DNA from 3 places in the Brevibacillus sp. FSL K6-6036 genome. Region 3 is predicted to be linked to each of the others. Evidence: predicted binding sites of a transcription regulator. Region 3 holds the regulator's gene; each other region holds the start of a gene.

Region 1 (4,021 bases), 1.8 Mb from region 3:
CGGAAATTGTCAGGACCGTGGACAGGGAAGCCGGGATAAACAGCCCGGTCACGCCGTAGACGAACAAGTAGGCCGTGCTGTTGCGCGCTCCGTAATGGGCAAAGGCGTAGAACGACCCCCGGAGCGACTGCAGGACGAGAAAGATGCTGCCCGGTACAAGCAAGGCTGTTCCGTAGTAATACGCCGTATCCGGGAAAAACCCGATGAGCCCGACCATGAAGAAAATCAAAAAGACGTTCGTGACTTCCCACACAGGCGACAAATACCGTTCAATGATCGCGTTGACGATATGATCCCGCCGCGTGACTTTGCAGAAAAACGAGAAGAACCCCGCTCCGAAGTCAATCGACGCAATAATGATATAGCCGTACAAAAAGATCCACAGCACCGTAATGGCCAATGTTTCCAGAGCCATGTCGCATACCCTCCCTTCCCGCTACTTCAGCTCGGCTTCAATCGGCTTGTTCTTGAACATCCGCTTCAACACAAGCGAGCAAACGATGGCCAAAAATGCGTACAGAAGACTGAACATCACCAGCATCTCACCGACGTTGTCCGCCGTCGTAGCCGCGTGCTGCGTTTTCATGTAGCCGACGAGAATCCACGGCTGCCGCCCGATCTCCGAAAAAATCCAGCCCAGCTCGATGGCGAGAATTGAAAGCGGCGCTCCCCAGAAAATCGCATGCAACAGCGGCCTCGGGACGTTCCCCTTTTTCCAGCGGCGAACAGCAAAATAGAGAAGCGGCACAACCAGCATGTACATCCCGATCGCCACCATGCCGTCAAAGAAGTAGTGGATAACCAGAGGCGGCCAAAGCTCGCGAGGAATTTGATCCAGCCCCATCACTTCGCCGTTTGGCGAACCGGTCGCGAGAATGCTGAGCGCATAGGGCAGCTTCACGGCTCCCTTCACTTCAAGCGTCTCCCGGTCCAGAACGCCGCCAAAGATCAGCTCGGCCTGCGGCTTCGTCTCAAAGTGCCATTCTGCTGCCGCCAGCTTGGCCGGCTGGTATTTGGCCAGGTACTTTCCGGCAAAATCGCCGTACAGGGCCGTCCCGAAGGAAAAAAGCAGCGCCAGGGCCACCGTGAAGTGAAGCGCTTTGCGGTAGTACTCGTGACGGTTGCCTTTGAGCAGCTTCCATGCAGCGATGGCGGCAAGGATAAAAGCAGAAGTTGCATACGAGGACAGAATCATGTGCCCCGCCTTTGTCGGCGTAGCCGGGTTGAACATGGCCGTGAGCGGCTGCACGTCGACGATAGCGCCATTTGCGAGCGTAAAGCCCTGCGGCGCATTCATAAACGCGTTCACCGTCATGATGAAGAAGGCAGAGGCCGTCGAGCCAATCACGACCGGGATCGAGAACAACCAGTGGATATACGGATTTTTAAAGCGGTCCCAGGTATACAAATAGATCCCCAGGAAAATCGCTTCAAAGAAAAAGGCAAACGTCTCCAAAAACAGCGGCAGCGCAATCGCCTCGCCGGCCACCTTCATGAAGCTTGGCCAAAGCAGGCTGAGCTGAAGCCCGATACAGGTGCCTGTCACGACACCGACCGCAACGGTCACGGTAAAGCCCTTTACCCAGCGGCGGGCCATCAGCGTGTACATTGGATCTTTGCGCCGGATGCCCAGCCATTCGGCAATCGAAATGATTACGGGAATGCCTACGCCCATAGCGGCAAAAATGATGTGAAACCCAAGCGTCAACGAGGTCAAGATACGAGCCAGCATCGTGTTGTCCAGTTCCATACGTTGTCTCCCCTCCCGAAAACAACATTTTCACAGTGGTTATATGTGAATGTGATCACAATCCTCTTTATCATATGGCTTGTGCATGCATTATGCTGTGAACAACGAAGGACGAATTGGTTACGGAAAAACGGCGAATTGGTTACGAAAATAAGGCGATGCTCGGTCATCGGCCAAAGCGCCTCTGCTGTGGTATGATTTGAAGCAACGAAACGGAAAAGGAGTGGTTGGGATGTCCGCATTTTGCACGTGCTCTTTTACTCGTATTCAAGAGGGATGGGGATCATAACTTCTTGTCTTCATTCAGAAAATTGTTTCCCTGTCCCCTCTTCATCTGAATGAACAGAAAGCAGGACAAACAGGGGGAATTTGATCATGAGCATGGAGATTTTCTTTGACATTCACAGCAATCTGCCCCGGGAAGGCCCCGGAAACAATGATTCGACCCGAAAAGCTTTTTCGTATGTCAAAAACATTCCGGGCGATGCTCGCATTCTCGATGTTGGCTGCGGTCCGGGCATGCAGACCATGGAGCTGGCAAAGCTTTCGGACGGCCCGATAACGGCAGTCGATACGCATCAGCCGTTTCTGGACGAACTGGCCCGGCGAGCTGCGGAAGCAGGGGTTTCCCATCGGATAACGCCTGTAAATGCCTCGATGTTTGCGTTGCCCTTTGAGCCTCTTTCCTTTGACGTGATCTGGTCGGAGGGAGCGATCTACATCATGGGCTTTGGCGAAGGGCTGCGGGCATGGCGTCCTCTGCTGAAATCAGGAGGATACCTGGCTGCAACAGAGCTTTGCTGGCTTCGGGATGAACGTCCTGACGAAGTGGAGCGGTTTTGGGCTGAGGCTTACCCGAGCATGAAAACGGTTGAACAAAACCTGCGGATAATCGCTGAGGCAGGCTACACCTTGCAGGAGCATTTTGTTCTGCCGGATTCGGCCTGGTGGGATGACTACTATGAACCGATGTGTGAGCGGATCAGTCATCTGCAGGATCGGTACAAGAACGACCGGGACGCGCTCGCGACGCTGAAAGAAGCCAGCCGGGAAGTTGAGCTGTACCGAAAGTATTCCAGCTATTACGGCTACGTGTTTTACGTGATGCAAAAGACAGATTAATGGATTGGGGCACGCCGCTATTAACAGGCAAAGGGAGAGCTTGTCATGCTCTCCCCTTGCCAAATTCCAGACTTGCTTGCACTTTACTTGAACTCTGCTTGATACTTCGCTTGAGCTTTGCTTGTACTTTGTTCATCTCTTGGGCTGCAACGGCTATTTATCCCTGCCATTCTCCGGACAAAGCCAGTTCCAATAGTCCGATTCACTCTATGTTGACCCGTCACCTACTCCTTTTTTTCCGGCAGCTTGTCCCATACGACGATGATCAGCGTTGCGATCGGGCCCAGGAAAAGCGACAAAAAAAACCAGTTGCGCCCGCTCCGATTCTTTCCCTGCGCCAATCCCGCATTGATCAAGGACAAAGTTCCCCAGCCTACTACAAACTCGTTCTCCATGGCTTTTTCCCCTCCTCCTGATTGTTATTGTAAGGCAAACCGGAAAATCCAGCAGCAGCACCGGGAACAGAAGGGTTCTTCAGCCCCTGCTCCTCTCCATGGCTTGCTGTTCTACGTGTCTGCGTTCTATATGGGCGAGCGTTTTAAAGCTGCTGCCACCGCCATATACGGAGTATGCAATTGCAGCGTTCTCGAAATCACAGAAAAACCACCCATTTAGTCGGAAATTTGATTGACCTTCCGAAATTGTCCCCTTATAATACCAAATAAGCACTATAAGAAAATTGCAAACATTTCATCAAGAGTGGTGGAGGGACAGGCCCGATGAAACCCGGCAACCTGCGCAAGGACGCATGGTGCCAAATCCTGCAGAATCGCTGATTCTGAGAGATGAAACCGCCCGGCATGTCCGAAGCCTTCCCCTCTCAGGAGAAGGCTTCGTTTTCTTTATATCTTTTGACGAGAGGAAGAGATGCCCATGTCAGACCAGCAACAGTGGAAACCGGAAACCCTTGCCCTGCACGGCGGCCAATCCGTCGATCCTGTGACAGGATCGCGAGCAGTGCCGATCTACCAGACGACGTCCTATGTGTTCCGCGATACGGAGCATGCGGCCAACCTGTTTGGCCTCAAGGAGCCAGGCAACATTTACACGCGGATCATGAATCCGACGCAGGATGTATTTGAACAGCGCGTTGCCCTTTTGGAGGGCGGGGTCGGGGCACTTGCCACTTCGTCCGGCCAGGCTGCGATT
Region 2 (4,021 bases), 1.9 Mb from region 3:
GCCCGAAATAGAGCTGGAGATCGAAGGGGGAAGTATTTACGCAATCGGGGTGAAACCGTATGAAACATAATGTCAGAGGCATCATCCTGCTGGCTTTGGTGCTTTTGGGAAGCATCATTTGTACGCAGTATACGGTAAATATGTACTTCGCCGAGCGATATGAAGTGAGCGTTATGCTTTCAGTTGTCAATCTTCTGCTGTTTCCGCTTGCATATATGATTTATCGGCGAGAGCGGGGGCGGGAGTAGGAAAAAGAGTCAGAAGTGAGTCAGTTTAGTGAGTCAGAACTGAGTTAGAATAGGTCAGAACTGAGCCGAAAAGTGCGTCAGTAGAGAGTCGCAAGAGACAGACAGCGGCTTGCCAGGCAATCGAACACCCTGCCAATGGAGACGGCAGGGTGCTTTTTGCTTGCAGCTATATTTGGCAAATTTCCGGCGGGCAATCGTCACAGCAAATCGTTTCCTTCAGATAGGTCAGATCCTTGATCAGGATATGTCCATGCGGCAGCAAATCAATCACTTGCTGCTTCTTCAGGTCTGACAGCATCCGGTTTACGCTTTCTCTGGTCAAGCCGATAAAATGAGCAAGGTCACGGTTGGTCAAAGAAAGATTGATATAAATGCCCTCGGACCGCTCTTCTCCGTAAGTATTGCACATGCGAATCAACGTGGAATACAAGGCGCCGACTTTTCCGTTCAACAACAGGTCGCGGAATTTTGATTGCATGCGCCGGTTCATGATTCCCATCCAACGCATGAAGTCTACGCAATACTCCCCGTTTTTTATCAGAATCTGTTCCAGGCCAGCGCGCGGGATCACTCGGACCGCTCCGTCTTCCAGTATGGCCGCGCTGGCAGTGTGGACCAGCTCTGCTTCAAACAAGCCGGCCAACCCGACGAGCTCGCCTGAACCGAATACTTGCAGGGTAAGCTCTTTTCCATCAACCGTGGTCTTCGTCAGCTTTACTTGCCCGGACGAGATGAGATAAAGGTATTCAGCAGGGTCGCCATCCATGTAGAGAACGGCTCCGGCCGGGAAATTTCTCTCCGTGGCGAGAGTATACAGCCTCGCCAGGAAGTCAGGCGAGATCTGCTGGACAAAGGTAAGGCTTTTAGCCAATCGCGCTCCCCCATTTCATACGAGCAGACGTCGATACTTGTTGAGTAGTCCAAACCATTCTATCGGATGGAGCTGTGGAAATGCAGTGACTACAGTCACATTTCAAGAAAAATCATGTATTTTTGAGCAGATTGTGACGATCCTCACTATGGAGGCGAGGAACGGGGTCTATCATGAATGTTGTGGAAAGGGGGGAATGTGCGACATTGCTGCGATATTTTCGCGGGGAACACGACCATTTGTTGCAGCAGCTAGAAACACTGAAAAAACTCCTATACTCCGGTTCCAATTGGGATGCGGAGAAGGAAGAGCAGATTGTGGCCCTTACAGCCGACCTGGTGCAAAATATGCTCCACCACTTTACGGAAGAGGAAGAGATTTTGTTTCCTCTGATCACACAAGCGAACCTTACCCTTGTTCACCCGGTCTCTGCAATGAAAAAGGAGCACGAACGGATTCGCGCCACCCTTCTGCAGCTTCAATCTGAAACGGAATGCTGTCAAAAGACCAAACAGAGCAGCCACCGGCTGATTGCCTTGATGCGTGAGGCGTGGCAGCTCGTTTTGGACCACCTGAGCAAAGAAAATCTGATGTTAATTCCGATGGCCAATCAATTGCTGCATGAAAACGAAAGGGAAGCCGTGTTGAAAAAGGTAGGCAGAAAATAACGTGAGATGATACAGGTTGAATCAGCCCGTACCGGTTATGCAAGGGACGGGCTTTTTGCCGTTATTCATAAGAGTCGCAAGCAGGGTACAGGAGATTGTCGGAGCTGTTCGAAGAAAATAATGTTGCAGACTCGGAAAGATACTGGCGGAACCGAGGAGTAAATGGTATGGCATTATAAACGAAAAGTGCAGACAAAGGCCTTCATAACAAAATGAATCATCCAACATTTTGTGATAATGAAAGCGCAAGATCTTGAAACGTAAGTTCCCCTATACTAAAAATGCAAATTTGAATGGCAATGAGTTGTGACGAAAATGGGGGAACGAGCATGAGTAACAAGGCAGAAGGATTGTTAACGAACACAGATTTTCGCAGGCTCTGGATTGGGCAAACTGCATCACAGTTTGGGACTCAGGTAGCATTATTAGGAATGCCATTAGTGGCAGCTCTCTATTTAGGGGCCAGTCCCATGCAAATGGGGTTGCTTGGTTTTGCCGAGTATGCGCCATTTATCATTTTCGGTTTGCTCGCTGGTGTATGGATAGACAGATTTCCCCGGCGCCCCATTCTTGTCGCCGCTAACTTTGTCAGGGGTGCATTACTGCTCATTGTGCCGCTGACAGCCTTGATTGGATTCCTGAATATGACAGTTCTATATTTAATAGCCTTCATAGTGGGTATCTGTACTGTCTTTTTTGATGTTGCCTATACATCCTTTTTGCCTTCCGTCGTGAGCAAGGAGCAGCTTGTTGATGGAAATAGCAAACTAGAGACAAGTAAATCTGCCGCACAAATTGCTGGGCCGGGTTTATCAGGTGGATTGGAACAGGTAATCACCGCTCCTTTTGCAATATTGTTCACGTCGGTATCCTTTTTTGTATCCGCTGTGTACATAGCCCGGATTCGCAAGTTGGAGAAAGTCGTGACAGATGCGAAAAAACCAAAAAACATGTGGCTGGAAATGAAAGAAGGGCTGCATACGGTTTACACAAAACCGTTGCTGTGGGGAGTGGTGCGCTGCTCAACAGTCTTTAACCTTTCCTGGAATGTTATTTTTAGTGTTTATGTTCTATATGCATCGCAGGAACTCAAAATCAGTGCGAGCATTCTCGGCATCATTTATGGAACGCTAGGAGTAGGGTACCTATTTGGCTCTCTGCTTGCCCAAAGGGCTGTACATCGTTTTGGAGTAGGTCCGACAATTGTGGGTTCCGCTACGATCGCAGCAAGTGGCGGTTTGCTTGCTCCATTAGCAGTAGGATCAGAATTAAGTATTGCGTTGATTATGATGCTCGGACAGCTTCTTTTCGGAATGGGGGTCTCAATGTTTAGCATTAGTACCATCAGTTTACGTCAAGTAATTGTACCCGATGCCCTGCAAGGTCGCGTGAACGCTACATTTCGATTTATCTCGTGGGGTTCTTTACCTCTTGGTTCGTTAATGGGAGGGATGATCGGGGGAGCAATGGGTTTACGGTTCGCTTTATTTGCGGGTGGCATTGGATTGTTAGCTTCGGCTTGTACATTATGGTTCACCCCATTTTTACAGCTACGCGTGAAATCATTTCACGAATTAACATTGGAAAAAGATGTGTCTATAAAGAGCCAAGGAGTGACGTAAGAAGTATCCAACCAACGGGATCGATAGCTTTAATAAAACTGCGGGAGTCTGGGACTTTGTTTTCTGGTCCGTGGCTTCCGCTGTTTTGTTTGGGAGCAAATCAACGGATACAGTCTAAAACTTTATTTTCTGCGAACAGAAGCAGAATACAACAGCTCCTGCCATAATTTAACATGGTCAAACTTTGCCTATATCCTTTATAATATGTTTTCGTATTCAACGGCCCCGACTTTCTTGCGAGGAGAAAGTCAATGTGTTTTTCGGCAAAATCAAAAGCTTGAACGAGACTCGGAAAATTTAGCAGAAAAGAGGTCATGCATTGATTACTTCACAACTGAAAAAGACTTGGCTATGCAACCTGCGGGGTGATGTGCTCGCGGGAGTGACGGTAGCTCTCGCTTTGATTCCTGAAGCGATCGCCTTTTCGATCATCGCCGGAGTCGATCCGATGGTGGGTTTGTATGCGTCGTTTTGCATCGCCTGTGTGATCGCATTTACGGGTGGGCGTCCAGGGATGATCTCCGCTGCGACAGGCGCAATGGCGCTGCTGATGGTGACGCTGGTCAAGGACCATGGCATCGAGTACCTGTTTGCCGCGACTGTGCTGACAGG
Region 3 (4,021 bases):
TTGCGGAAGTATGGCGAAAATAAGTCGGCATGGTGACCAATCAAAATCCCTCTACCTACACCTACAACCTTTCTCCTGTCCCCCATGACAGGAGCCTTTTCCCTTATCGCTTCAATTGCTGAAACATCCGGTTGGCTTCAAAAATAACGCGCTCCTCGTCGACGGTGAGAAGCTCTCTGTTGCGCATCAGGAAAGAACCGGCCACAATCGTATCCTTAACATCGCGGCCATTTGCTGCGTACACGACATGGGACACGGGATCATGAGCCGGATGGAAATGCGCCTGATGACTGTCAAGCACAATCAAATCCGCTTGTTTCCCAGTCTCGATCGTTCCGAGTGTATCCGGCTGGAATACGCCCTCTGCGCCATAACGGGTTGCCATGCGCAGCGCTTCCTCGGCTGGAACTGCGACGGGGTCGTTGTTTACGCCCTTGTGCAAAATGGCAGCCAGCTTCAGCTCCTCAAACAGGTTGAGGTTGTTGTTGCTCGCGCTGCTGTCTGTTCCGAGGGAAACGTGAATCCCTTTTGCCAGCATTTTCGGTACTGGCGCCACTCCACTTGCCAGCTTCAGGTTGCTGACGACATTATGCGATACCTTCACGTGATAGTTTGCCAAGACGTCGATCTCTTCATCCGTGAGGTGAACGGCGTGGGCGAGCAAAGTTGGACGATTGAAGACACCCAGCTTTTCCAGGTGAGCAACCGGGCGAACCCCATAATCCTTTACATTCTGACCAACTTCCCACTCCGTCTCCGACATGTGGATATGGATCGGCAGAGACAGCTCCTCCGCTTTTTCCACAATTTGTGTGATAAATTCCGGTGGGCAAGTGTACGGAGCATGTGGAGCCATCATGACGGTCACGCGTCCATCCGCCTGGTTATGCCATTCACGGGCGAAAGAAACGGCATCCCGCAGCTTTGCCTGACGCTCTTCCTCGGAGCAAAGGCCGATCATTCCGCGGCAGAGACGCGCTCTCATCCCGGACGCTTGCACGGCTTTTGCCACTTCATCCATATGATCATACATATCGACGAATGTCGTCGTACCGGTCCGAATCATTTCGATAAGGGATATGTATGTGCCCCATTTCACATGCTCGGACGTGAATTGTGCCTCCAGCGGCCACATTTTGTCTTCGAGCCACTGCTGGAGCGGCAAGTCATCCGCATAACCGCGGAGCAGCGACATTCCTGCGTGCCCGTGTGTATTGATGAAGCCTGGCAGCACATAATCCCCTTTCAGATCAATCACTTCGTCATAGCCGGAGAGATCATCGGGGGTCGGACCGACGTACGTAATACCCGCTCCTTCAAATCCGACAGCTCCGTCCTGAATCACTTCATTTTGGTCATTTGCGGTAATTACCGTTGCATGGGTCAATATGGTCTTTTTCATCGTTACACTCCATTCTTACGTCAAGTAATAAGCAAGGCTCTGCAAACTGGATGTCACATCGGCATAGTGGATCCTGACATCGCGTTCGGTGCGAATCGTGGTGGGAGCAAAATTCAAAATCCCTTCAATCCCGGCCTCAAACAGCAGGTTGGCGACCGACTGGGCCGCCGCTGCTGGCACTGTTAGGATGGCAAGACGAATTTTCTGCTCTTTCACGGTCTGAATCAGCTCTTCCAGTGGCTGAATGGTGATTCCCGCGAGCACTTTTCCGCATTTGGCCGGGTCATTGTCAAAGATAGCCGCAATCCGCATGTAATCCTCTACCTGCGCATTGTAATTGCTAATGGCGTGTCCCAGATGCCCGGCCCCGATCAGCGCCACGCGAATTTCCTCGCTCAATTTTAAGATCTGACGGATTTTTTCTACCAAATAGTTCACGTCATAGCCGATGCCCTTTTTGCCGAAATCCCCAAAGGAAGAGAGATCTTTTCTGATTTGGGCAGGGTTGACGTCGAGATTTTTGCCCATCTGCTGGGAGGACACCGTCGTCACGCCCACTTGCTGCAGATAGCTTAGGTAGCGCAGATAAATCGGCAACCGGCGCACAACCGCTTCCGAAATCTTTTCACTTTTGGCCACGTACGGTCGATCCTCCTTACTTTTTTCTTTTCAAAACGCGATAATCCTTTCCATTGGAGAGGATCGTGATGGTTCCGTTCTGACTGGTAATGTAGGTCTCAACCCAGGATTCGCCGAGCCGCTCCAGCACTTCTTCCTGGCCATCCTTTAGCTTTTCTCTCGGCTTTCCGGTTAAAATGACCGCCACTTGCGGATCCACCTTGCTCAAAAATGGCTGCGAGGAAGCCTGATTGCTGCCTTGAGCAGCAACCTTCAAAACCGCTGCTTTCAATTGATCTGCGTGTTTCTCAAGCAGCCTCTCCTCGGCCTTTTCATTCATCGCACTGGCGAAGAGAAAAGACAACTTGTCATGCCGCAATTGAAAGACAAGGGAGTTGTCTTGCGGAGACAGGAACAGCGGTTCACTCGGGTGCAGGACCTGGAGCATCACATCTTCGTCCAGTCTGATTGCTTCTCCGTCAGTAACAGTCACTGCCTTTTTTGCTGCTTTGAGCGGGGCCGCGTTGCGAATCGAAGACTCAATCGGACGGGGCAAAATGACGTTCTCTACAAGCACCCGCTCCACAAGAAAAGCGAAGCCCCCTGCGTGCCCCGGCAAATCATTTGTCAAGACCACGTAATCCAACCGGGTAATTTTCCGTTCGGTCAGCGCCGCAAACAAGCGGGGCCAATCCTCAGCGCTTCCGGTATCAACGAGCATGTTTTTTCCATTCGGCAATCGAATCAAGGTTGCTTCCCCGTGCGGCAGCTCCAGATAGTGGATGACAAGCCCGATGAATTCACTCTCGTCTTCACTTGCGAACGGATCTTCTACTTTTACCGCCTTTTGCAAGTGGTTGTCGATCGAGCAGCCGGGTATCAAAAGCATTGTGACAGCCAACACCAACAGCCAAGCTCTTCCCGCTTTCCACAGCATTTATTTTATCACCTATATCCCTGTGAGACTATTGATTCATTTTATGAATCAGACAGGGATTGCATGCCCCGAAGAAACGGAGCGATGTCTTCGCGCAGGGTTGTCCAGGGGCCTGTTCTCGTATCGAAAGGTGGGAGCGATTTGAGAAACGAGCGTCCGTAGCGGGATTCCACGATGCGTGTATCAAGCACGACAACTACACCGCGATCGTCCTGGTGGCGGATCAGTCTTCCGACCCCTTGTTTGAATTGGATGACAGCCTGAGGCAAAGCGATCGACATAAACGCGTTTTTGCCCTGCTCTTTTACCTGCTCTGCCCTCGCCTGATAAATCGGGTGGTTCGGCGGAGTAAACGGAAGGCGTACAATCACCAGACAGCTCAATGCCTCGCCCTGGATATCTACCCCTTCCCAGAAGCTGCTCGTCCCCAGGAGAACGCTGTTTGTTTCTCTCTGGAACATGCGCACCAGCTTTGTCCGGTTGTTGCTGTCGATTCCGTGTCCGAGCAGTGTATAAGGCTCGTTGTCCAGTTGTTCCTTCAAGCCTTGGTACACCACACGCAGCATCGAATAGGAGGTGAACAGGATCATTGTCCGGCCGCCTGCTGCCCTGATGGCATCCACGCATCCCTGAATCACGGCCTCGAGGTACTGCTGCTCGCTCTCTTTGCCCAATGTAGGCAGATCGGATGGAATCAGCAGGAGCCCTTGCTTTTCATAACAGAACGGAGACGGCAGCTGGAGTGTTCGGACGCGCTCCTCTGGCAGCCGGTCGAGCCCCATCCTTTCCAGAATATATGAAAAGCTGTCTTTGACTGTCAGCGTCGCCGAGGTGAGAATCACGCTTCTGCGCTCGTCAAAAAGCGGTTCCGCCAAGCGTGTTGCCACTTGCAGCGGCGCAGCATGAAAGTACACTTGCTTTTTCGGGGTGCGAGACTCGATTTCCATCCAGCACACATACTCATCATCCGGCTCCAGGAGAAAGAAGTGAACCATTTCCATCCCTTCTTGCCACTCCTTCAGCAAGCCTGCAGCATCGGTATGAAGACTTTGCAGTTCAAAAGA

The links. Region 3 encodes Rex, which represses fermentation and respiration genes when NADH is low (regulators of the CRP and FNR family bind a similar motif). Its sites were predicted from a motif close to TTGTGAAATATTTCACAA; they were not measured.
Region 1: a site for Rex is predicted at 1,794-1,811, ahead of NST37_RS02830 (cytochrome ubiquinol oxidase subunit I). Genes of this name have one in related genera too.
Region 2: a site for Rex is predicted at 1,251-1,268, ahead of NST37_RS02380 (hemerythrin domain-containing protein). Genes of this name have one in related genera too.

The regions. Positions count from the first base shown of each region.
Region 1 covers NZ_CP150173.1:517,571-521,591, reverse strand. Annotated here, with positions in the region: gene NST37_RS02835 (cytochrome d ubiquinol oxidase subunit II) at 1-415, opposite strand, end outside; gene NST37_RS02830 (cytochrome ubiquinol oxidase subunit I) at 437-1,750, opposite strand; gene NST37_RS02825 (class I SAM-dependent methyltransferase) at 2,126-2,872, shown strand; gene NST37_RS02820 (hypothetical protein) at 3,097-3,267, opposite strand; SAM riboswitch class I at 3,560-3,664, shown strand; gene NST37_RS02815 (homocysteine synthase) at 3,746-4,021, shown strand, end outside.
Region 2 covers NZ_CP150173.1:425,053-429,073, forward strand. Annotated here, with positions in the region: gene NST37_RS02365 (Rieske 2Fe-2S domain-containing protein) at 1-70, shown strand, start outside; gene NST37_RS02370 (hypothetical protein) at 60-248, shown strand; gene NST37_RS02375 (Crp/Fnr family transcriptional regulator) at 415-1,119, opposite strand; gene NST37_RS02380 (hemerythrin domain-containing protein) at 1,293-1,787, shown strand; gene NST37_RS02385 (MFS transporter) at 2,117-3,409, shown strand; gene NST37_RS02390 (SulP family inorganic anion transporter) at 3,732-4,021, shown strand, end outside.
Region 3 covers NZ_CP150173.1:2,325,059-2,329,079, reverse strand. Annotated here, with positions in the region: gene NST37_RS11700 (amidohydrolase) at 104-1,402, opposite strand; gene NST37_RS11695 (redox-sensing transcriptional repressor Rex) at 1,418-2,041, opposite strand; gene NST37_RS11690 (MBL fold metallo-hydrolase) at 2,058-2,957, opposite strand; gene dinG (ATP-dependent DNA helicase DinG) at 2,999-4,021, opposite strand, start outside.